Regions from separate parts of the Mesorhizobium sp. CA5 genome, predicted to be linked through region 3. Evidence: predicted binding sites of a transcription regulator. Region 3 holds the regulator's gene; each other region holds the start of a gene.
The links. Region 3 encodes LexA, which represses DNA repair genes until DNA is damaged. Its sites were predicted from a motif close to TGTTCNNNNTGTGTTCNG; they were not measured.

Region 1 (5,811 bases), on a different contig from region 3:
CGACGGACGGGGAGATTACCCGAAGCGGTTGGTACGCAGCGCACGGACGGCGCGTAGGCTTTCGTCAATCTCCAATGGCGTCAGAGGAGATGCCTCAGCCACTCACAGCTCCTTCTCGGCCAATTCCCTAAACCCATCCGGCACCGAGCGCGGACCTTCCAGCGCTACCGTGCCGTAGCCGACCGCCTCCTTGCCGAAGCGCTGGCGGATCTTGTCCACCGCCCGGTCGGCGCCGAAGCGCGCCAGGCCTTTGCAGCTGCCGGGCCTCAGCTTCTCGTCCGCCAGCCCGAGCGGCAGTTCGAGCTGCAGCTCGGCACGCTCCTCCAGATGCGAGACAGAGATGGCGAGCAGCGAGATGTCCCTCTCGCCCGGATGGGCGGCAAGCACGCCGCGCACCAGTTCCTCGGCGATCTCCGCCAGCATCGCGGTCGCCTGGATCGGCTGGTCGAGCGTGATCGAGCGGCTCACAGCGCGCAGATCAGCGAAGCGAACCCGCACCGTCACTGTGCGCCCGGGCCGGTCCTTGGCGCGCAACCGGCTGGCCACGCGGTCGGCCAGATGCAGGAGCGTCGGCACGAAGACGCGCGGCACTGCCGGCTTCCTGCCGAGCGCCGATTGCGCGCCGGCAGAATGCGCGCGGCGGTGTGCCTCGAGTTTTCGCGGGTCGCGGTTCCAGGCGAGCGCGGCAAGCTTCTGGCCGGCGGCATGGCCGATCAGCCGCTCCAGCGCCCCGCTATGGGTGCGCGCCAATTGCCCGATCGTCTCGACACCGATCTCGGCCAGCCTGGCCTTGGTCGCCGGGCCGACACCCCACATCAGCGTGACAGGCAGGTCGTGCAGGAAGGCGAGCTCGCTGTCGGGCTCGACCACCACCAGCCCGTCGGGCTTGGCTACCTGCGAGGCGATCTTGGCCAGATGCTTCGTCCGCGCCACGCCGATCGAGATCGGCAGACCGAGCTCGGCCTTCACCCGCTCGCGGATTTTTCGCGCGATCTCTTGCGGTGATCCGAACAGATGCGTGCAGCCGGCGACGTCGGCAAAAGCCTCGTCGATCGAGATGCGCTCGACCGCCGGCGTGAAATCGTCGAGCACCTTGATCGCGGCGTCGCCGAGGCGCTGGTATTCAGAAAAATGACCGCCGACGAAGATGAGCTGAGGGCAGAGCTCGCGCGCTTTGCGGCCCGGCATGCCGCCGCGCACGCCAAAGATTTTCGCCTCATAGGAGGCCGCCAGCACCACGCCTCCGCCGACGGCGATCGGCTTGCCACGCAATGACGGATCTAGCAGTTGCTCGACCGAGGCGTAGAAGGCGTCGAGGTCGGCATGCAGGATGGTGGCGGCCGCGGCGGTGTTCGTGGCGGCCATCGCGCGCTCCCATGGCCATTTGTGTGGCATTGCAGCATTAGCTGCGTCTTTTGTAAGGGGAATTAACGGAACATAAAGAGAACAAAAGAAGCTCTCTGTCAAGCCACCACGCTTGGCCGTGCAGGTTTCCACAACTGGGGGCGCAGCCACAGATAGAGCGCCGGTTGTGCGAATGACCTTTGCGCGGGACACGCCGCCGCAGGCTGAGGAGGGATCGCCTCGCGAGGCGATCCCTCCTTCGCTTCTGAACGTAAATTGCGACTGTCTGCGCTATGCCGGCTTGGCGTATTCTTCGGCGCTCAGCACCTCGATGCATTGGAACGGCTGGTTGCCTTCCACCCAGGCGTCGTGGCCGGGCGGGATGGTGTAGGAAGTGCCGGCCTCGATGGTCTTTTGCGTGCCGTCGGTCATCCGTACGGTGATCGAGCCGGACACGGCATAGCCGACATGCGAGACCTGGCAGCTGTCGGTCTTGACCACCGGCTTCACACATTCGGACCATTTCCAGCCCGGCTGCATGTTCATTCGCCCGAGCGTATAGCCCGGGAGCCGGACGATCTCGACACGCGTCTTTGCGGGCGCGCGGACCTCGTCGGGATTGTTGTGCGATCTGGATTCGAGTTTCGTCACCTTCATTGCAACTTCGGCCATGGTATCCCTCCCATGTGTGAAGCGGCGCCTGACGTTGCGATCGTCGGCGACCGCGAGTGTATTCATAAGCCTTATTATGAGCGATTGCTAATTAATAGAGGTGACCGCGAGCTCAGCCGAACGCTTGGCGCATTGTCGTGGAAGGTGGATATTCCAGGCCCTCGGGCGACGGTCCCGGGCCATCTTCGGACCGAAGTCCCATCGCACGAACGCAGAGGCCCGACACGCCTATTTTCAGGAAACAACGACGGCACCAAAATCATTGGCTAGCAAGCCGCCGGACAAAGTCCCTTCATCGGCGGTTGACCACGGCGTGCCCGCTATTCCTGCGATATGGCGGGCACGCCTTTCCCTGAAACCGCTCCTGGAGTTGAGGGCCGTGCAACCCGGTAAGATGATCGCCAATCTGTTTGCCGCACTGCTTCTGGCCGGCCTGGTCGGCGGCGTCTTCTTCGTCTTCGGCAGGCCGCTCTGGCCCGAGCGCCAGGCCCGTATGGTGATCCTTCTCCCGGTCGATACGATTGCGACCGGATCGCTGCGCCGAGCCTGCCTCGAGCCATGCCTGCCGGCCCGCTTCGACCTCAAGCTCGCGCCCGCCAGGCCGCGCGGATGAAGCCGGGCGCGGGAACCAGTCCGCGCCCCGGGCCGTTGACGGAGCGAAGGGATGGCGCTGGCGGAGGCCGCCATGGACAATTTCGAACTCATCGATCTTCTGTGCGTCATCGACGCCTGCGTGAGCGACCGTTCGGCCGGCCGTATCGTGCCGATGTCGAGGGCCGTCGAGGAGTTGCGCGTCCTGACCGGCGATTTCGTCTCGTCGGATGAGGATGCGGCCAACGCCTTGACGCAGGTCGCGCTCAAGCGCGGCTGCGCCGTGCTCTTCGACGAGCGAGCGGGCGCGGATATTGTCGGCTAGGCGCAATCTCGTCCTCCTCCTGGCGGAGGAGGTTGGTGCTCATTTCGCCAGGGTGATCATCCGGCCCGCATACGCCGCCCGGCCTCCGAGTTCGGCCGTGCAATCCGACTTCACGGCCGAGTTCCCCGTCATCGAGATCGTATCGCCGACCAGCCGCAGGCAACTGCCCTGGGCGTTCATGTCCGAATTTCCGGCATAGGTGATGACGGCGTCCGGGGCGTAGATAAAGCCGCTGACCACGGAGCCCGATCCGCCGTTCAGCGTCAGCGCCTGGGTGTTGCCGTGAGCCTGGTAGACGGTGATTCCGGCGTAGGGGCCGCTGGTGGGCGGCGACAGGTTCACCTGTTCGTTGGCGTTGATATAGAGCTGTGAGTTCTCCATCAGGAAGATCGTCACGCCCTGGCCGCTCAGGCTGCCGTTGCCGCCCGGCTTTATGGTGACATTGCGCATGATGTAGGTGCCCGGATTGAGGGTGATCTTTCCCGACAAGGTCTTGTCGCAATAGGTACCCGGCGAGAGCGTCACCGTTTTGCCATTGGGCACCGGCAGGCACAGCGTATAGGCGGGAGGAACGACGTCGGCCAGCGGATCGAACGAAGCATACTGGTTCTCATGCGGCGCGCCGCAGGAAAGCGTGGCGTTTGGCGGCGTCAGCCCTTGCGTGCCGCCGACTGTCGAGACGCAGCCGGCGCTGACGATCGCCGAGCCGCCGCGATTGACGGCGTCGGGCGCGTCTGAATTGGCCGCGATCACGCAGCCGTTCATCGCCACATTGGTCGAGCCCTGCAGGTTGACCGCGCCGTCGGCGTGCTGATTGAGCGCGAGCACGCAGGCTTGCGCGCCGGGTTTGAGCTTGACCGAGGCGGTGCGCGTCGCCTGCCAGGCCGGCATGCCGGCGACGAAGGCCGGCCGGCTGATGCTCGACGACAGCGAAATGAAATAGGCGCCCGGATCGCCGCTCGCGCTGGCCTGGAAGGCGGCGAGGCTGCCCGATAGTTCCTGCGCGTCGGCTGCGCTCATATTGGCGGCGAAGAAGGTCTGGCCGAGTTGCTGCACGTCGCTTGCCGACATGCCTGGCAGGTATTTCGTGCCGATCGCCAAGCCGGCCGCGTCCAGCGAGTTCTGCAACTGCGCGGCGTCGTCGCTCGTGCCTATCAGGTCGATGGATGCCGCCACGCCAAGCATAAGCGGCACCATGGCGACCGCGGCTGCGATCGCAAAGTTGCCGCGCCTCGATGCCAAAAAACGTCCCAACATGGAGCTCGCCCTCGTCATATGTCCGAGAGTGATATGCGCGCCGTCTCTACGGTCGATTTCCAAAATAGATAAAATGCAGAGAGAGCTAAAATGCACGGTTTTACCGACGCTTAAACCTTAAGTCCGAGGCTTTATGGGCCTTAAGTCTTAGTGTGTGCGGCGCAAGGCGGGGGCAGCGGAGCGCTAGGGTCCCACCGGCAAAAATCGAGCGAAATAATTAGGCATTCGTTCATACGGCGATGATGACGTAACGGCTGGGATAGCTTGGGTGCGCTCGGCCATGGCCTTTTCAGGTCGGTTCATCAGAAATCTTTTTTCTCGACGCGGCTCTCGACGCTTTTGCGAAGGCAAGAGCGGCAATGTCGCCACCATTTTCGCGCTCACCCTGCCGGTCGTCGTCGGCGGCGCCGGGCTCGGCGTCGAGACCTCCTACTGGTACTATTCGAGCCTGAAGCTGCAGGCGATCGCCGACGCGGCCGCCTATGCCGGCGCGTTGGAAAAGATCGCCGGATCCAACACGGATGCCATCACCGCCGCCGCCGCGTCATCGGCCGCCTCGAATGGCCTTGGTGCGGGCACCATTGTCGTCAACACCCCGCCGGCGTCGGGACCGAACACGGCCAAGAAGGCGGTCGAGGTCATCCTCAACCAGGATCTCGACCGGATCTTCACGTCCATCTTCACTCAGACAAAAGTACCGGAGCGGGCGAGGGCGGTGGCGCTGATCACCGACGCCTCCAAAGCTTGCATCGAAGCGCTCAATCCGTCGGCCTCCCAGGCAGCACTTTTCTCCGGCAGCACCAGCGTCAAACTGGCCGGCTGCGTCATCATGGCGAATTCGATCGCCAACGATGCCATCAAGGTGCAGGGGTCGGCGGGGCTTCAGGCCGATTGCCTGATTTCGGCCGGCGGCGTCGTGCTGAACAATCCGGTGCCGATGGTCTGCAAGGCCCCGATCACCCAGGCGCTGCCGGCGGCCGATCCGTTCGCCAGCTTGCCGGCTCCCGCGACCACGACCCCATGCCAGAAGATCAACGGCAACAAGACGACGCAAACGATCCAGCCCGGGACCTACTGCAGCGGCATGAGCCTCAACGGCAACATCACGCTTTCCCCCGGTGTCTACGTCGTCCAGGGCGACTTGAAGATCAATGCGGGTGCCGTCATCCAAGGCAGCGACGTTACGATCTTCATGGCCGGCAGCAACACTGTCAGCATGAACGGCAACGCCACCGTGACGCTGGCCGCCCCGACTACGGGCACCTATTCCGGCGTGCTGTTCTATGGCGACCGGACGGGGACCGCCGCGCAGAGCACCTTCAACGGCACCGCGACTTCGCTTTTGACCGGCGCGATCTACTTCCCCAGGCAACAGGTCAACTATCTCGGCAATTTCTCGGGCGTGAATGGCTGCACCCAGGTCGTTGCCGATACCATCCAGTGGTCGGGCAACTCGACCATCAACCAGGACTGCTCGAGCCTCGGGATGAAGGACATCCCGGCCGCTCAGTCGGTTGCGGTGGTCGAGTGAAATCCGCTGCCCGTCGATTGATGCCAGCCATTCGCGATGAATCGGGCATCGCCGCGGTGGAACTCGCGTTTGTTTTGCCCGTCTTGTGCGC
Region 2 (5,811 bases), on a different contig from region 3:
CGCCACATCACTCGCCACGCTCTGGGCCACCATCGCCCTGATCATCTTCCTCGGCGCCGTCGTCTATCTGAGGGTGCCGGGCATGCTTGCCAAGTCGCTCGACGCCCGCGCGGCCAAGATCAGCAGCGAGCTCGAAGAGGCACGGCGCCTGCGCGAGGAGGCCCAGCAGCTGCTGCGCCAGTATCAGCAGAAGCGCAAGGAAGCCGAGAAGGAGGCCGCCGACATCGTCGCTGCCGCCAAACGCGAGGCTGACTTGCTTGCCTCCGAGGCGGCCAAGAAGACCGAGGACTATGTCGCCCGGCGCACCGCGCTTGCCGAGCAGAAGATCAGCCAGGCCGAGCGCGAGGCGGTCAGCGAAGTGCGCGCCACCGCCGTCGACATCGCCGTCGAAGCCGCCCGCACGCTGCTCGCCGCCAAGGTCGACGTCAAGACCGGCGCGGATCTGTTCAAGTCGGCGCTCAATGATGTGAAGGCCAAGCTGAACTGAGCTGACTTCGAAACTTCGAACTCAAAAGCTGCCTGGGCAACCCGGCGGCTTTTTTGTTGTTTGAAAAGGGAGCGCGGCGCCTGAACTGCTGATCTCCCCCCTTGTGGGGGAGATGCCCGGCAGGGCAGAGAGGGGCGCGAAGGATCGCGGCGTCTCATTCTGTGCGCTGGGTCGAGTGCAACTTTGCGAGAAGTTCGTGCTACTGGCTGACAGGCTGGCGGGACAGCGCCCCCCTCTGTCCTGCCGGACATCTCCCCCACGAGGGGAGATCAGCTAACTACTCCAGCCCGGCGAGGCTCTCTTCCTCTTCCGCCATCTCAACCCCACCCAACCGGAACGGCGCGAACGAGGCCCGGTGGAGCCGTGCCACCGGCCCATGCGCCTCGATCGCGGTGCGGTGGCGGACCGTCGCGTAACCCATATGCACTTCGAAGCCGTAGTGCTCGTGATGTCCGCCGCAGCCGCACATCATGCGGTCGCGCATCACCTTGGCGACGATCGAGGCGGCGGCGATCGATTGCGAGCGCTGGTCGCCCTTGATGAGTGCGCGGCCTTCGCAGGCGAGACCTGGCGGTATGTCGCGGCCGTCGGCCATGGCGAGCTTCGGCCGCAAGGACAGGCCGGCGGCGGCTCGGCGCATCGCTTCGAGGCTGGCCTTCAGGATGTTGCTTTTGTCGATGCCTTCGGCGCTGATCGAAGCCATCGAGATGCTGAGCGCCGAGCCGAGAATTTTGAGAAACAGCGCCTCGCGCTGCAAATGGGTGAGTCGCTTGGAATCGTCGAGGCCTTCGGGAATATTGGCGGGGTTGAGCACCACCGCGGCGGCCACCACCGGACCGGCGAGCGGACCGCGGCCGGCCTCGTCCATGCCGGCGACCGGCCACAGCCCGTCGGCTATCGCTTTCGTCTCGATCGAGAAGTCGGGCTTCTCGACCATTTCAAAGAGAAGCGGAGAATCGGAACGCGCGCGAGCCATGGTGCGGCGAGGTTCGCATCGGCTCCGATTCTCCGCAAGTCCTTCCGGGTCGGATGGGGCGTCGGACCGGGAAGGCACCGTCTCACAGCCGGGGGACAGGGGCCGGACGGAATTTCGAAACGAATGGCAATTCCAGACCGAAAATCGCTTTGCCTGGAAGTGCTTAGCGCCGGCCGCCATGGCCGGTGCTGGCGTCAAAGCAGCATCAGCTGCTCGCCGGCACTGGCGCCTGCGACGAATTGGTCGGTGCGAAGCTGCCGTCGCTCGACATTGAGGCCGAGCCGCTTGGCGGCGATCTCGAAGCGCCGGCCGATCTGCCAGGCATAGGGACCGGCGCCCTTCATGCGCTTGCCCCATTCGGAATCGTAATCCTTGCCGTCGCGCATCGAGCGGATAAGCGACATCACATGCCGGTAACGGTCGGGATAATGGCGCAACAGCCAGTCCTTGAAGATCGGCGCCACTTCGAGCGGCAGGCGCAGGATGACGTAGCCGGCCTCCCGCGCGCCGGCGGCTCTAGCCGAATCGAGGATGCGCTCCATCTCCGGATCGGTAAGCCCCGGAATAATCGGCGCCACCATCACCGACGCCGGGATGCCGGCGTCCGAAAGCTGCCTGATCGCCTCCAGCCGCTTCGTCGGCGTCGAGGCGCGTGGCTCCATCGTTCTCGCCAGCATGCGGTCGAGCGTCGTCACCGACAGCGCCACCTTGGCAAGGCCGCGCTCGGCCATGCGCGACAGGATGTCGATGTCGCGTGTCACCAGCGCCGACTTGGTGACGATGCCGACCGGATGGCCGCGCGCTTCCAGCACTTCCAGGATCTCGCGCATGATGCGGTATTGCTTCTCGATCGGCTGGTAGGGATCGGTGTTGGTGCCGATGGCGATCGTGCGCGGCTGGTAGCCCGGTTTCGACAATTCCCTGTCCAGCATGCGCGCGGCATCCGGCTTGGCGAACAGCTTCGATTCGAAATCGAGCCCCGGCGACAGGCCCATGAAGGCATGCGTCGGCCTGGCGAAGCAGTAGACGCAGCCATGCTCGCAGCCGCGATAGGGGTTGATCGAACGGTCGAAGGAGATGTCAGGCGACTCGTTGCGCGTGATGATGGTGCGCGGCTTTTCGACCTGCACTTCCGTCTTGAACGGCGGCAGTTCCTCCAGCGAGTTCCAGCCGTCGTCGAACACATGCCGGCTGATCGGCTCGAACCGGCCGGACGGATTGATCCCGGCCGAGCGGCCGCGATTGCGATCGGGCCGCACGCGCAAGCCGCTCTGCTCGATCATCGCGTTCGCCATCTCGGCTCGGCCTGCTCCGAAAGCGGCAATGTCGGCGCGCACGATCTGTTCCATTTTCGCCCTCTCCCAGGGACTGTCGGCAGGCTGTCGAATCGCTCTGTTCATGAAACTATTCCTATTTCGCCGAAGAGAACAAAGCAAGAACTTTTTCGCTTGAAGCGCGCAACTGGCGCATCGCCGCACTTTCCGCTATTCGGCTAAAATGCTCAGCGTCCTTATCGAAACCCGCAACGACGAAGAGGGGCTTGCCCGTACGCTCGCCTCGCTGGTCGGCGGCGCGGTCGAAGGCGTCGTGCGCGACGTGATCGTCTGCGATCAAGGCTCGACCGATCAGACGCACCGGGTGGCCGAGCATGCCGGCTGCCACTATGCGACCGGCGGGATCGGCGCCGGTATCGGCCAGGCCAAGGGCGACTGGCTGCTCCTGCTCGAGCCGGGGGCGCGGCTCGCCGAGGGCTGGATCGACGAAGTCGTGGCGCACACCGCGAAACAGACCATGCCGGCGCGCTTTTCACGCGCCCGCGCCAACCGTGCGCCTTTCCTGGCCAGGGTGTTCTCGAGCAATCGTGCGCTGGCCGAGGGGCTTGTCATCAGCAAGCGTCAGGCCTCGGCTCTGGCAAAGAGCGCGCGCAGCGCCGAAGCCCTGGCGCGCGGCCTGGCGACCAGAAGGCTGAACGCCGAAATCTGGATCGCGCCGCCGAAATGATGCCCCGCCGTGCCGGCCGGGCGCCTTAACTGAGCTTTACGAGGTGGGCTTGCCGCCGCGCCTGAGATGCTCGTCCAGCCGCGGCATGATCTCGACGAAGTTGCAGGGCATGTGCCGGTAGTCGAGCTGCGCCTTGATGATGCCGTCCCAGGCGTCCTTGCAGGCGCCGGGCGAGCCCGGCAGCACGAAGACGAAGGTGGCGTTGACGACGCCGCCTGTTGCCCGGCTCTGGATCGTCGAGGTTCCGATCTTGTCGTAGGAGATGCGGTGGAAGACTTCCGAAAAGCCGTCCATGCGCTTTTCGAAGATCGGCTCCAGCGCCTCCGGCGTCACGTCGCGGCCGGTGAAGCCGGTGCCGCCGGTGGTGATCACGACATCGATGTTTTCGTCCTTCGACCAGCCAAGCACCTTGTCGCGGATCTTGTCGCGGTCGTCGGTCACGATATCGCGCGCGGCAAGGCTGTGGCCGGCTTCCGCGATGCGGTCGGCCAGCGTCTGTCCGGATTTGTCGTCGGCGAGGCCGCGCGTGTCGGAGACGGTAAGCACGGCGATGCGCACCGGAATGAAGGGCCGGCTTTCGTCAAGCTTCGCCATTGCTCACCTCCATGCTGCGCGTCGCGGCAACGAACCAGTCGGGGTGGCGGGCGCGGATCTCGATCGCCGCGCGTTTTGCAACATTGCCGGTCTCGAACAGGCCGAAACAGGTGGCGCCCGAGCCGGACATGCGCGCGAAGGCGGCGTCGGCTTTTTTCAGTGCCTTGAGCGCCTCGCCGATCGCAGGTTCGATCGAACGCGCGGCAGGCTCAAGATCGTTGCGCGTCGTCTCCAACCAGTTGCGGATCGTGTGGAAGTCGAAGCGCTTCGGCAGCGGCGGCAGCGCCTCGCTGTCGCGGCTGGAGAGCGCCTTGAACACGTCCGGCGTCGAGACCGCGATGCCCGGATTGACCAGCACCAGGCCAAGCGCAGGAAAGGCGGATAGCGGCGAGACTTCATCGCCGATACCGCGTGCGATCAGCGGCTTTGATTTGAGGCACATCGGCAGGTCGGCACCGAGCGAAAGCCCGATCCGGGCCAGCGAATTGTCGTCGATATCGAGCTTCCAGAGCCGCGCCAGAGCGTTAAGCGCGGCCGCCGCGTCGCTCGAGCCGCCGCCGACTCCGGAGGCGATGGGCAGGTTCTTCTCCAGCCGGATGGCGACCGGCGATCCCTGTTGCATGCCGGCTTCCCGGCGCAAGGCATCGCGCGCCTTCACCACCAGATTGTCGCCGTCGAGCGGCAGCCCGGCGGCATAACGGCCGGATACCGAGAATTCATCCTGCTCGGCCCGCTCGATCTCGAGCCGGTCGCCGAAGCGGGTGAAGACGGCAAGGCTGTCGATGAGATGGTAGCCGTCGGCGCGCTGTCCGATGACATGCAGCGCCAGGTTGATCTTGGCAGGCGCAAGCCACGTCCGGACCTCTGTGCCGGGCTCCAGGATGTCGGCTGCTGGCGAGATGGGATCAGTCCTTGGCGAGACGATATTCGCCGGTCTTGGGGTCCTTGACCAGCGTGCCCGTCGTGCCGTTCGCCGCCTGTCTTTCGGTACGCCGGATCTTGGCCGTCACGCGTTCGGCCTCGCGCACGAAAGCGCGGTAGCCAAAGTAAGCGGCGGCGCCGACAACGGCGAAGAAAATGATCTGCGGCATCTCTAAAACTCCTCCCGCGTCCTCGCGGCAAGGCCGGCCGGACAGGCTCGGTCAAGCGGCCATGCTAGCCGCATTCATGGCTTTTTCAAAGCCCGAAGCGCGCCCACAGCGCGCGCTCTTCCGCCGCATCGAGGACGCCGCTGGCGGCGGCCGCCGCGATATCCGGCGCCGAAACGCGCGAGCCGAACAGGCCGAAACGGCCGAACAGACCGCGCGGCGCGGTGATCAGCTTGAGCTGCGTCTTTTCGCCGAAACGGGTCTTGAGCACGCTGCGCATATCGCCCAGCGCATCGACAAGGCCGAGCTCGAGACCGCGCTTGGCGGTCCAGAACAGGCCGGTGAACAGGTCCGGGTCGTCCTTGAGCTTGCTGCCGCGCCGTTCCTTGACGAGGTCGATGAAGGTTTCGTGCACTTCGAGCTGCAGCGCCTTCAGCCGTTCGACGTCCTCCTCCTTCTCGGGCTTGAACGGATCGAGCACGGCCTTGTTCTGGCCGGCGGTGTGGACGCGCCGCTCGACGCCGATCTTCTTCATCAGCTCCGGGAAGCCGAACGAGGCCGAGACCACGCCGATCGAGCCGACGATCGAGGACGGGTCGGCGAAGATCTCGTCGCCGGCAACCGCGATCATGTAGCCGCCCGAGGCCGCCACGTCCTCGACGAAG
Region 3 (5,811 bases):
CGGCTTTTTCCTGGGCTATCCGAAACTTGTCGCGCCGACCCCGAGTGCGCCAACGGAGGTGCCGTTTGGCGCGCGCGTGGCATCGGCCATAGAAAATGCTCGCGAGGGGATTGCCGACCACATCAGGAGCAGCATCGGCGGTTCCGAGGGCGAGATCGCGGCGGCGCTGATCGTCGGCGTTCGTGCTGGCATTCCGGAAGCCATCAACGAGTCGATGCGACGGACCGGCATCTACCACATCATTTCGATCTCCGGCCTGCATATGGCGCTGGTCGCCGGCACGATCATGGTGCTTTTGCGCGGCGCCTTCGCGCTGTTTCCGGACTTCTCGTCGCGCCGGCCGGTGAAGAAATATGCCGCTGGCATCGCGCTGGCGTCGATCGCCGCCTATCTCGTGATCTCCGGCATCGTGGTGGCGGCCGAGCGAAGCTTCATCATGCTTGGCGTGATGCTGGTCGCCGTGCTTTTCGACCGCGCGGCGCTGACCATGCGCAACCTGGCGATCTCTGCCATCGCCGTCATCCTGGTCTCGCCGCATGAAGTGGTCGGCCCGAGCTTCCAGATGTCCTTCGCCGCCACCGCCGCCCTGGTCGGCGCCTATGCCGGCTTTGCCGACTATCGCGCCGGCAAAACGACCGCGCCGCCGGCAAAGCGTTCGTTTCTCGGGTTCTTATCGCGAAAACTGGCGATTGGAGCGGGTGGCGCCGCCGTGACGTCGCTCATCGCGGGCAGCGCAACATTGTTGTTTGCCATCTGGCACTTCCAGCGGGTGTCGCCGCTCAGCCTGCTGGCCAATCTGGCGGTCATGCCGATCGTCTCATTGGTCGTCATGCCGTTCGCCGTGCTGAGCGCGCTGGCCATGCCCTTCGGCTTAGACGGTCCCTTCCTCTTTGTCATGGGCAAAGGCCTGACGGCGATGATCGCCATTTCGGCATGGATTTCCGAGCGCTCACCGGTCGACGCCGTGGGGCTGATCTCGATCCAGTCGGTGCTGCTGGCGACGGTCGCGCTGGTCATCGCGACCATGGCTACCACTTGGCTGAGGCTTGCCGCCGTACCTTTCGCGCTCGCTGCGCTGCTGGCCATTCCGCACGTCCGCACACCGGACGTGCTTATCTCGGAGGATGCGCATCTGGTGGCGATGCCGATCGGCGGCGGCGAGCTTGCCGTCAATCGCGAACGCTCCAACGAGTTCACCACCGACAACTGGAAACGGGCGCTGAAAGCCGAGGAGATCGTGCCGCCAGAAAGGTTCGCCAAAGATACGCTGGACATTGCCGATCCCGCCGACCTGCCGCCCGGCTCGCCCTTCTATTGCAGCGGCGATCTCTGCATCGGTCGGCATCCTTCCGGCGCGATCGTCGCGCTCGCCGAGACCCGCGACACCGCCCGGCCGGCCTGCGGCTTCGCCGACCTCATCGTCATCAACGACGCCACGGCCTATAACCCGTGCCGCGATCCGCGTGTGCTCGTCGTCACCAAGCGGCAGCTGGCGCGCGACGGCAGCGCCGCCGTTTTCTTCGATCCGCAATCGGCAACCGCGCGGCCAACCGTCCGCTACGCGGTCGTAGAACCATACCGACCCTGGCACGAGCAGCGGAAATACACGCGCGAGGCGAGGGGACTGGCGCCCTATAAGCAGCCGGAAAAACCAGCCGCCGCACCGGCCCAATAGATTGTCGTTCGGGCGAAGAAGGCCGGGCAGTTCTGCTCAGTAGCGGCGGATAAGTCCGACGAGCTTGCCCTGAACCTTGACCCGATCCGGTCCGAAGATCCGGGTCTCATAGGCCGGGTTGGCGGCCTCGAGCGCGATCGAGGCACCCTTGCGGCGGAAACGCTTAAGCGTCGCCTCCTCATCGTCGACCAGCGCCACCACGATCTCACCCGGGCTTGCCGTGTTCGCATTGCGGATGATGACGGTGTCGCCGTCGAAGATGCCGGCCTCGATCATCGAGTCGCCCTTGACCTCCAACGCGTAATGCTCGCCGCCCATGATCATGTCCGGCGGCACCGAGATCGAATGCGTCTGGTGCTGGATGGCGTCAATCGGCACGCCGGCGGCGATGCGGCCCATCACCGGAATGGATACGGCCGCCGCGGCCTCGTCGTCATTGCTTGGCGTCGGGGTGCGTGATGGAGTCGTCGGCTTGATCTGGCGACTGAGATTGCCTTGGCCGCCCTGGATGACGCTCGGCGAAAACTTCTTCGCGGCATTCAGGCCAGGCGCGATCGAGTCGGGCAGGCGCAGCACTTCCAGCGCGCGCGCCCGATTCGGCAGCCGGCGAATGAAGCCGCGTTCTTCCAGCGCCGTGATCAGCCGGTGGATGCCGGACTTGGAGGCAAGGTCGAGCGCCTCCTTCATCTCATCGAATGATGGAGGAATCCCGCTCTCCTTCAGGCGTTCATGGATGAACATCAGGAGTTCATGTTGTTTGCGCGTCAGCATCGGCGGCCCCCACGGGTTCTGAAACCAGAATCAGAAAAACAAACCCAGAACAAACACTATCTGTTCCAGTTGTGTTCCGCAACCGTTTAAAGTTTAGTGAATTTGTTAAGGCTGCCGAAACAATGTCGCATCCGGTGACGGCCGGCTGCCCCTCCTGGGGCAGCGGCATTGATTCCGCTCGATTTTGGAGTTCCCCTTAAGCTGAAATACAACCCGACACGATCACGAAGCCGTGGTTGGGATCACGTCGGCTCGTACCGTAAGCGCGTGGCACCGTGAACGAAACGAACCCAAAATGCCAACCTTGGCGAAGTTCCGATCCGCAGTCTTCGCCGTCTATGGACCAGCTAACATAGGACCAAAGGTTCTTGCCCTGTCGCCGAGGGTGGTGAGACAACCCCCTTGGCCAGATCGAAATGGAGGCGGCAGCACAATGAGGGGAATTCCTGATCTCGCCGAAGTCGAGGCGATGGATGCCGCGGATCCGCTGCGCGCGACGCGCGATCGCTTCGTCTTGCCGGAAGGCGTCCTATATCTCGACGGCAATTCGCTGGGCGCTGCTTCGATCGACGCCTTCAGCGAGATCGAGACTGCCACGAGGCAGGAATGGGCGCGGGATCTCATCCGCGCCTGGAACACCGCCGGCTGGTTCGATATGCCCATCGAGCTAGGTGACCAGCTAGGACGGCTGATCGGCGCGAAACCCGGCCAGACGGTCGTTTGCGACACGACTTCGATCAATATCTACAAGGTCCTGCATGCGGCACTTGCAATGCGGCCCGAGCGTTCGGTGATCGTTGCCGAGGGCGACAGCTTTCCGACCGACCTCTACATGGCGGAAGGGGTCGCATCGACGCGGTCCGGCACGGTGCTGCGGCTCGAATGCGCAGATGCCCCGACGATAGAAGAGCTGATCGACGATCGCGTCGCGGTCATCCTGGTCAACCACGTCAACTACAAATCCGGCCGGCTGCGCGACATGGCGGCGCTCACCCGCAAGGCTCATGAAGCCGGCGCGCTGATCGCGTGGGACCTCTGCCACACGGCGGGTGCGCTGCCGGTGGATCTCGACGGCTCTAATGCCGATTTCGCCATTGGCTGCACCTACAAGTATCTCAATGGCGGGCCGGGCTCGCCAGCCTTCATCTACGCCGCGAGCCGCCATCACCGCGACATTCGCCAGCCGCTCAGCGGCTGGTGGGGCCATGCCCGGCCTTTCGCGTTCGAGCAGGGCTACGCCGCAGGCACGGGCATCCGGCGGTTCCTGTGCGGAACGCAACCGGTGCTGTCGATGCGCGCGCTGAAAGGGGCGCTGGATATGTGGAACGATGTCGACATCAGGGCCGTGCGGAGAAAAAGCGCCGCATTGACGGACCTGTTCATCCGGCTTGTCGAAGCCAGATGCGGCGGCTTCGGTCTTGAGCTGGAGAGCCCGCGCTCAGGCGCCGAGCGCGGCAGCCAGGTGTCGTTCGCCCATCCGCATGGCTACCAGGTGATGCGTGCCTTGATCGAGCGCGGCGTGATCGGCGATTTCCGCGCGCCATCCACCATTCGTTTCGGCTTCACGCCGCTCTATGTCGGCTACCGCGATGTCTGGAATGCGGTCGAGGTGCTGCAGGACATCCTGCGGACTGGCATCTGGCAAGACGCGCGCTTTGCCGTCAAAACAACCGTTACCTGACTTTGAATCGGCGATGCCGAACAAATGACCTGATCGCGGAGACACCGTTGCTGGGACATCGTATTGCCGACTGGGATGACGCCTATGCAAATGGCGCCAATATCGCGGACGGCGACCGCTGGCCAGCTGCGTGGGATCGGCCGGCGCGGGCGTTTCGCGAAAGGCTGCTGTCAGAGGGCAGGGCGCGGCTCGATGTTGTCTACGGCGAAGCGCCGCGCAAGCGCTTCGACCTGTTTCTCCCGTCTGCGGCGCCAAGGGGGCTCGTCGTGTTCATCCACGGCGGCTATTGGATGGAGTCGGACAAGAGCTCCTGGTCGCATCTGGCTGGAGGCGCGCTCGGCCGCGGCTTTGCCGTCGCCATGCCCTCCTACACGCTGTGCCCGCAGACCAGGATCAGCGGCATAGTCGGCGAGGCCGCGGCAGCGATCGAGAAGGCGGCGGCCATGGTCGCTGGTCCGCTGATGCTGACCGGGCACTCGGCCGGCGGGCATCTCGCCAGCCGAATGGTGACCACGGTCTCACCGCTATCATCCGATGTGGCGCGGCGCATACGCCAGGTCGTTTCGATTTCAGGCCTGCACGACCTTCGGCCGCTGATGTTCACAGCGCTGAACGAGACCCTGAACATCGACGAGCCGGAAGCGCGGAGCGAAAGCCCGGCATTGTTGCGGCCTCGACAGGGAGCCTGCATCACCTGCTGGGCCGGCGGCGGCGAGCGTGCGGAATTCCTGCGCCAGAGCGCGTTGCTCGCCAACATCTGGACCGGGCTCGGCGCCTCCACCCGTTCAGTGGTCGAGCCGGACCGACATCATTTCAACATTGTCGATGGCCTCGCCGACCCGGATCATCCCCTGACCCGTACGCTGGTGGACGAATAAGGGTTACGATCGACTTCGTCGACGTATCAGGATCGACCTCGTCGACGCCTAACGCAGCATGAGCACGCTGCATTCAGCGCCGGCTTCCGCCGCCGGCGCAAAGGGCTCGCGCACGATCAGGCCGTTGGCGTCGGCGAGCATCCGCAGCATCGAGGAGTCCTGGATTCCGAAAGGCGTCGCGACCAAGGTGCCGGCGTCCTCGCGCACGACCGCGCGCACGTAATCCTGCCTGAGATCGTTGGCTCGCATCGCAGTGCCAAGCCGAGCCGTTCGCACGTCCTGCCGATGATCGCGGCCGCCGAGCCGCGCAAGCAGCGGCTTCAGGAAGAGTTGCGAGCAGACAATGCTTGCCACCGGATTGCCGGGCAGGCCGATGCAGCGGATATGGCCAAGCCGGCCAAACATCAGTGGTTTGCCGGGGCGCATGGCGATTTTCCAGAAATCGAGCTGCATGCCTTCGCCGGTCAGCACGCTATGGACGAGGTCGTGGTCGCCGACCGAGGCGCCGCCGAGCGTGACGATGACATCGGCGTCCGCCTCGACCGCTTTCCGGACCAGCGCGGCAATCGCCTCCTGGCGGTCGGCGGCGATGCCGAGATCGAGCGCGAGCGCGCCGACCGACTGGGCGGCGGCGGCAACGCCGTAGGCATTCGACGAAATGATCTGGTCAAGGCCGAGCGCGCTGCCCGGCGGCAGCAATTCGTCGCCGGTGGCGATGATCGCGACCAGCGGCCGGCGCACGACGTTCAGGGCTGGGTGGTTGGCCGAGGCCGCCAGCGAAAGGGCCGCTGCATCGAGTACGCGGC

Region 1: the regulator LexA is predicted to act here: its motif matches at 1,432-1,449, upstream of dinB (DNA polymerase IV).
Region 2: the regulator LexA is predicted to act here: its motif matches at 2,887-2,904, upstream of LB529_RS09870 (PA0069 family radical SAM protein).

Annotation. Positions count from the first base shown of each region.
Region 1 covers NZ_JAIUHJ010000001.1:310,424-316,234, forward strand. Annotated here, with positions in the region: gene dinB (DNA polymerase IV) at 103-1,365, opposite strand; gene LB529_RS01725 (cupin domain-containing protein) at 1,636-2,016, opposite strand; gene LB529_RS01730 (polymerase) at 2,396-2,629, shown strand; gene LB529_RS01735 (hypothetical protein) at 2,702-2,932, shown strand; gene LB529_RS01740 (TadE/TadG family type IV pilus assembly protein) at 2,972-4,189, opposite strand; gene LB529_RS01745 (pilus assembly protein TadG-related protein) at 4,470-5,720, shown strand; gene LB529_RS01750 (TadE/TadG family type IV pilus assembly protein) at 5,717-5,811, shown strand, end outside.
Region 2 covers NZ_JAIUHJ010000006.1:64,320-70,130, reverse strand. Annotated here, with positions in the region: gene LB529_RS09880 (F0F1 ATP synthase subunit B) at 1-487, shown strand, start outside; gene LB529_RS09875 (ribonuclease HII) at 765-1,463, opposite strand; gene LB529_RS09870 (PA0069 family radical SAM protein) at 1,658-2,812, opposite strand; gene LB529_RS09865 (glycosyltransferase) at 2,961-3,464, shown strand; gene moaB (molybdenum cofactor biosynthesis protein B) at 3,501-4,058, opposite strand; gene LB529_RS09855 (4-(cytidine 5'-diphospho)-2-C-methyl-D-erythritol kinase) at 4,045-4,938, opposite strand; gene LB529_RS09850 (NfeD family protein) at 4,964-5,149, opposite strand; gene LB529_RS09845 (S49 family peptidase) at 5,235-5,811, opposite strand, start outside.
Region 3 covers NZ_JAIUHJ010000003.1:171,187-176,997, forward strand. Annotated here, with positions in the region: gene LB529_RS05710 (ComEC/Rec2 family competence protein) at 1-1,675, shown strand, start outside; gene lexA (transcriptional repressor LexA) at 1,712-2,446, opposite strand; gene kynU (kynureninase) at 2,880-4,127, shown strand; gene LB529_RS05725 (alpha/beta hydrolase) at 4,175-5,005, shown strand; gene glp (gephyrin-like molybdotransferase Glp) at 5,054-5,811, opposite strand, start outside.